2 regions of the Novosphingobium sp. PhB55 genome follow, and region 2 is predicted to be linked to the other one. Evidence: riboswitches for the same ligand, from Rfam matches in the RefSeq annotation. Region 2 holds a riboswitch; the other holds the start of a gene.
The links. Region 2 has a riboswitch for cobalamin ahead of EDF57_RS09595 (TonB-dependent receptor). Riboswitches for the same ligand answer to the same signal wherever they lie in the genome.
Positions count from the first base shown of each region.

Region 1: it holds a riboswitch for cobalamin, as region 2 does, so the genes downstream of both, EDF57_RS07235 (cobalamin biosynthesis protein CobG) here and EDF57_RS09595 (TonB-dependent receptor) in region 2, are expected to answer to the same signal.

Region 1 covers NZ_SODQ01000002.1:680,250-683,648, reverse strand. Annotated here, with positions in the region: gene cobI (precorrin-2 C(20)-methyltransferase) at 1-377, opposite strand, end outside; gene EDF57_RS07240 (precorrin-8X methylmutase) at 374-1,003, opposite strand; gene EDF57_RS07235 (cobalamin biosynthesis protein CobG) at 1,004-2,137, opposite strand; cobalamin riboswitch at 2,313-2,546, opposite strand; gene EDF57_RS07230 (DUF899 family protein) at 2,664-3,383, opposite strand.
Region 2 covers NZ_SODQ01000003.1:442,243-445,641, forward strand. Annotated here, with positions in the region: gene EDF57_RS09590 (cobyrinate a,c-diamide synthase) at 1-556, opposite strand, end outside; cobalamin riboswitch at 729-953, opposite strand; cobalamin riboswitch at 1,056-1,247, shown strand; gene EDF57_RS09595 (TonB-dependent receptor) at 1,421-3,376, shown strand; gene EDF57_RS09600 (DUF1636 domain-containing protein) at 3,376-3,399, shown strand, end outside.

The sequences.
Region 1 (3,399 bases), on a different contig from region 2:
GCTTCGGCCAGGCGGGTATAGAGGTGCATGAACGAGCCGTAGAAGAAGGGGTCGCCCTCGCAGAGCACCACGACATCCTCGCCCTCGCGGACAAGCTTCGCCAGTTGCTCGGTCCAGCTTGCGTAGAAGCGGGAAAGACAGGCGTTGTAGCGCGGGTCTCCCAGCGGAATCTCCGTGGTCACCGGATATTCCATCGCATGCTCGACGACATCGGCGCGGAGCATGCCCTCGACGATCCGCCGCGCCTGACCGGGCCGGCCGGCCTTGCGGAAGTAGGCGACATGCCTGGCTCCGCGCACCAATCGGTCGGCGCGAACGCTCAGCAGGTCCTGCGCGCCGGGGCCCAGTCCGACGCCGTGTACGGTTCCCACGCTCATTCCGCGCTGCTCGCGATGGCGTTGACCGCGGCCACGGTGATCGCGCTGCCGCCCAGCCTTCCTTCGACGATGCAGCAGGGCACCGGGCAGGCATCCCAGAGGGCGGCCTTGGACTCGGCCGCCCCCACGAAGCCCACCGGACAGCCAATGATCGCTGCCGGGCGCGGGCAATCGGGGTCCTCCAGCATGTCGAGCAAGTGGAACAGCGCGGTGGGCGCATTGCCGATGGCCACCACGGCCCCGCCAAGGTGCGGCCGCCAGAGTTCGAGCGCCGCCGCCGAGCGGGTATTCGCCATCGCCTGCGCCATTTGCGGGACTTGCGGATCCTGGAGCGTGCAGATCACCGCATTGTCCGCGGGAAGCCGGGCGCGGGTGATCCCTTCGCCCACCATGCGCGCATCGCACAGGATCGGCGCACCCGCCTCCAGCGCCGCCATCGCCGCGCGGGCGAATCCGGGCGAGAAGCGGATGTGCCGCGCCAGCTCCACCAGCCCCGAAGCGTGGATCATGCGGACCGCGATGCGCTCCTCGTCAGGGGGAAAGGCCGCGAGGTCCGCCTCGGCGCGGATCGTCGCAAACGACTGGCGATAGATGGCCGCGCCATCCTTTTCGTAGATATGCGCCATTCATGAGGCTCCGAAATGGGCAAGGACATGGTCGGGAGAAAGGCCGCCCCGCGTCGGCGGGTCGCCCGCGCGGCCACGGAGGGCGAGGTCGAAGGCGCCGTCGCGCCCGGTCAGGACCACGTCGCTCGGCCGTGCGCGCGCGCAGCCTTTCGCGCAGCCGGAAACGTGCAGGCGCCCGGACACATGCGGCGCCAACCGGCGCGCCAGTTCGCGCGTTTCGACCGTCGCCTGCGGGCATGCCGGCGCGCCCGGACAGGCATCGGCGCGCAGCAGCGGGTCGCCGGGATCGAGAATGAAGCCCTCCACCGGCTCTCGCACGTCGGATTCCGCCAGAAGCTGCCGCCAAGGCGTAACGCGAAGGGCCGCAGCGCCGGTCGCTGCCATCAGCCGCACCAGTGCCTCCCCCTCGATCCGCCCGAACGGCACCCCGTAGCCATGCGGCGCAGCGGCTCCGACGGCGGGACGGCTATCCCCCCGCGCCCATTGCGGAAGAGCGGCCGTGTGGCGCGAGGCCCGGCGGGCCGCGGCCCCGCCGGTCTCCACGAACCAGTGGGCCAGCGCGATCAGGCGGTCTGCGGCCTCTTCCGGCAGGATGGAAACCCCGCTCTCGCGCCCGTCGAGGCGGAGCAGCAGGCCGCCGGCTTCCGCGCGCTCGATGCGGAAATCCGCGGGGCTGTCCAGCAGTGTGGCGACGGGGCCGGCATCGACCGCGATGCCCATCTTTCCGGGCGATTCGGGCAACTCGCCCAGACGGCCCAGGAGTTCTTCCGCGATCCGCGCGGTATCGTCCCCGCGATCCCAGCCGGGTGCGACAAGCAGGTTGCGCCGCCCCTCCAGACCGGCGTCGGCATCGACCAGGCCCCGGTCGACCAGGGCGCGCAGCAAATCCTGCCAGCCCTGCTCGCGGACACCGCGGATCTGGAGATTGGCGCGATTGGTGATGTCTATCGCACCGCTGCCGAAACGGCGCGCCAGATCGGCAAGCACCGCGATCTCGGCCGCGGTCAGGCGCGCCAGCCGGGGCTTCACGCGCACGATCAGCCCGTCTCCGGCCATCATCGGACGCCAGGCATCCGGGCACCATCCGCGCAAGGCGAAGCCTGTCATCGGGACGCGCGTTTCATCCTGCCGCACGGCATCATCCTCTCGCGCGCAGCGACGATGACCGGGGCTTGCCGACGGGCGTCGGTCCGCACGCAACGACGGGCGGGCGCGATGAACGCCCGTCCTGCGCGCCGATGCAGCCCCAGCCGCACGGCTTCGTCGCTCACGCGGAGTACCGAGCCTTGGCCTATCCCTGGGCCAGGGCAAGAGCGACCGATGCGCCGGCAGGTCTCCTGGCTTGCGGGTCAAAGCGCGATGCTCGGCCTTCCCGGACCGTGGCGCCGGGCGCCCGCGATCCAGTGGCCGGCTTCCCGGGGGAAGCCACGGCATCTTGCTCACCGCTCACAGTTGCAGGGACAGCCGCGGATTTGAGGGACGAACCCTCTCACCGCGTTCCCTATTAAGCCTCGTTCGAGGCACCGGCGCGATCTTGCCCGCCGATCCTGACGGATTGGGCGGGCACCGGGGCGCTAACGCAGGAAATGCCGATCCGCAAGTCTCATGGAGCCACGTCCAAACAGGCACGCGCGCCGGCAGCGCGGTTAGAGCCCCCCGGTCAGCGGTAGCTCAGCTTCGGGAAGAAATCTCCGCGTCCCTCGGGCAGGAGGTCCAGCAAGCCCCAGACCGGGTCCAAAGCATCCAGCGAGCGATGGTGCTGGTCCGGCTCCTCCGGGGCGTAGAGCAGTTCGCCGCCCCAGAAATGCCGAACCTCGCCGCCATCCTTGCGGAAGACGTTGATCATCGGCTCGTCCCAGTCCTTGCCGTCCTCGTACCCGCGTTCCTGGCGCATGGCGGGGGTTACGCCGGCCGTGTTGCCGAAATAGTCCCGTGTGTAGCTGCTGCCTTCGGCCGATAGGAACCGGAGATGCGGCCAGCGGCGTTCACGCGCCCAGGCCACCAGACGGGCCAAAGGCGAACGGGCGACGACGTAGAACGCCGCAGCCTGCGGGACATGCCGTGCGGCCCCGTCCAGCCCGTCCAGCAGATGCGTGCAGCCGGTGCAGGGCTCGTCGCGCTCGGGACCGAACATGTAGCTGTAGAGGATCAGGCTGGGCTTCCCCGCGAACAGTTCCGACAGCCGCACCTGCTCCGGGCGCTGATGATCCCCGATGCGCTCGAAGACGTAGTCCTCCTTGATCGTCCCGCCGGGGGGCAGCGCCCGGCGCATCGCCGCAACCGTTTCCGTCTGGCGCCGCAGGTCCATTTCGGCATCGAGCAGTTCATTACGCGCGCGGCGGTATTCGGCGCTTTCGTTGGGAAAACTGAGATGTTCCATGATCGGGCTCCTCCCT
Region 2 (3,399 bases):
CGGGCAGGCCGAGCCCGGCATCGCGCCGGAGGGTGCCAAGCCATTCCACGCCGTCCGGCATGCCGCGCTCCAGCAGTTCGGCATGGCGCGCGCTGCCGACGCGGTTGGCCAGCACGGCGGCCAGGGTCACGTCGGCGCGGTAGGTGGAAAGGCCGTGGACCAGCGCACCGAACGTCTGCGCCATCGATGCCCCGTCGATCACCGCCATGACCGGCAGACCGAACAGGCGGGCAATGTCGGCGGAGGAGGGGGTGCCGTCGAACAGGCCCATCGCCCCTTCGACAAGGATCAGGTCGGCGTCCCGCGCGGCCTCGTGCAGCAGGGCGCGGCATTCCCGCTCTCCGCACATGAACAGGTCGAGCTGGTGGACGGGCGCGCCGCTGGCCCTTTCCAGCACCATCGGGTCCAGGAAGTCCGGCCCGCACTTGAACACCCGCACTTTGCGCCCGGCGCGGCGGTGGCGGCGGGCCAGCGCGGCGGTGACGAGGGTCTTGCCCTGTCCCGACGAGGGCGCGGTGACCAGCAGGGCGGGACAGGCCGTCATGCGGGCAGGCACGAATATCGTCCGGACGGAGCGGTATCCGAAAGGCGGAAGGGGCAGGGCGGCATGACGGTTCGATCCTCCTGGGCGCAAGTACGGCTTGTCGTCTCGCGAAAGACCGGGTCCGCGGGGAGCAGCGCTCCGCATCGGGCATGGCCCCCGTCCGCCCGGTACATCCCGCCCGCGCGAAGGATCGACGGCTGGGGGCCGGTTTCCTGACTTCCTGGGCCCGATTTCTTGGAATCGGCGCGCCTTCCGCCGCCTTCTCGGCACCGCGCGGTGCCAATGGCGTGCTGGCGGGGCGCATCCCCGGTTACAGTTGCGGGAGCAGTGCCGGATTCCAGCGGGATTACCCCTCTGGCCCGGACTTCCCGATTAAGCCCTTGCGGGCACCCCTGGCCCGGCGGGCCTATGGTACTTCGCCAGGGAGCGCAAGCGTCGGACAAGGCAAGCGCAAGCGCGGGACATGACCAGCGCAAGCGCCGGGCTCTTGCACGCGGCACCCCACCGGGATAGGGGCGCTCCAGCGACAGGTTCCCCGCAAGGGGATCAAAAGGGAACGCGGGTGAATGCCCGGGCTGCCCCTGCAACTGTAAGCGGCGAGCCGTGCGGCCAATTCGCCATTGGGGATGCAAGTCCCTGAGAAGGCGGCCGAAACGGCACTGACCCGTGAGCCAGGAGACCTGCCTGACGCCGTCGTTCTTCGACCGGACAGGGTGAGCCGGGCGAACGGGGCCATTCCTCGCGCAACGACAGCCATTGCCGTGCCGGCACGCGCCGCGCGGGAGGGGGGCGTCGTCCGCTGCATGGGCGGCAGAGGCCCTGCCTTTCGCATGCGTGCCGACCCGGCCGGGTCGATGCTCGTGCGAAGGACATGCCGTGAACTGCCGAATTCCCGCCGCCAGCCCCCTGGCTCTCGCGCTTGCCCTTGCAGGGGCGCTGCACCCGCTCGCGGCCCTGGCCGAGGAGGCCGATGCGGTGCCCCTGGACGAGCGCATCGTGGTCACCGCCCTGCGCACGCCCGTTGCGGCCGACCGGGTGGCCGATACCGTCACCGTGCTCGACGAGGCGCAGATCGTTGCGGCCCAGCCGATCGCGCTGACCGATGTGCTGCTGCGCACGCCCGGCATCAGCATGTCGCGCAACGGCGGTTACGGCACCACCACGTCGCTGCGCATTCGCGGTGCCGATGCCGGGCAGACGGTGATGGTGATCGATGGGATGCGCCTGTCGGACGCCTCATCGACGGCGGGAGGCTATGGCTTTGCCAATTTCCTGATCGACGATGCCGATCGCATCGAGATCCTGCGCGGTCCGCAATCGATCCTCTGGGGCAGCGATGCCATCGGCGGTGTCGTCAACGTCCGCACCCGCCGCGCGGCCGCGCCGCTGGAAGGCAGCTTCGCGGTGGAAGCAGGAACCCATGACACCGTCTCGGCCCGCGCGGGTCTTGGCGGCACCTCCGAGGCCGTCGACTGGCGCATTGCCGCCTCGCGCTTCGCCACGGACGGCATCTCCGCGCGCGCGAACGGCACGGAGGACGACGGCTACCGGCGCAGCGCGGCCAGCGGCACGATGACTTACCGCGTCGCGCCCGGCATCTCGCTGGATCTGCGCGGCTACTGGTCGGATTCGCGGAACGCGTTCGACGGTACCTCCGGCGACTCCCTGGCCTATGGGCGGACGCGCGAATGGTCGGGCTATGCCGGGGTGAACTTCGCGCTGCTGGACGCCCGGCTGGCGAACCGCGTGGCCGTGCTCCAGACCGGGACCGACCGCGAGAACTTCGACCCCGCGCGGCAGGTCCGCCAACTGACGTTCGACGCCCATGGCCGCGTGCGCCGTTTCGAGTACCAGGGCACCTATACGATCAGCGAGGCCATCCAGGCCGTGTTCGGCGCCGAGCGCGAGGAACAGCGGATGACCACCGCCTCGCCCGCGAACAGCACCGCGGCCTATGCCCTCGTGCCCAGCCGGGCGAATACCGACAGCGTCTACGGCGAACTGCGCGTGACCCCGCTCACCGGGCTGACGCTCAATGGCGGCGCGCGCTACGACCATCAGTCGCGCTTCGGCGGCAACACGGTGTTCAGCGCGGGCGCGGTCTACACCCCCAATGGCGGCGCCACGATACTGCGCGCCAGTTATGACGAGGGTTTCAAGGCGCCCTCGCTCTACCAGCTCTTCAGCATGTACGGCGTGGCCGATCTCAAGCCGGAGAAGGCAAAAGGCTGGGAACTGGGCGCCGAGCAGGGCTTCGGCGAAGCCCTCCGCCTGTCGGCGACCTGGTTCGAGCGCGATACCGACAACCTGATCGACTTTGCCTACTGCCCCGCCAGCGGCACCCTGCCGGACATCTGCTACGTTCCCGGCACGGGCACGGGCACGTCGCGCTTCGGCTACTATGCCAACGTCAAGGCCAGCCATGCGCGCGGGCTGGAACTCGCCGCGTCGGCCAAGTGGGGCGTTCTCTTCGCCCAGGGCAACTACAGCTGGATCGCGGCAGAGGATCGCACGCAAGGCAGCAGCACTTACGGCCGCCAGCTCCAGCGCGTGCCGCGTCATCTCGCCAATGCCGAGCTGGGCGTGGCGCTGCCGCAGGGCCTGCGCGCCAGCCTGGCCGCGCGCTATTCGGGTGAAAGTTTCAATGCAGCGACCGGCACCGCCACGCTGGACGACTACTGGCTGGTGGATGTGCGCGCCCAGTGGCAGGTCATGGAAGGCCTGATTCTTCAAGGACGTATCGAAAACGTGGGCGATCAGAAGTACGAAACCGTGAGCGGCTACGGCACGCTTGGCCGCACCGTCTATCTCGGACTGAGGAGCCGGTTCTGATGCTGCTTCCAGTCGAGCCCGGC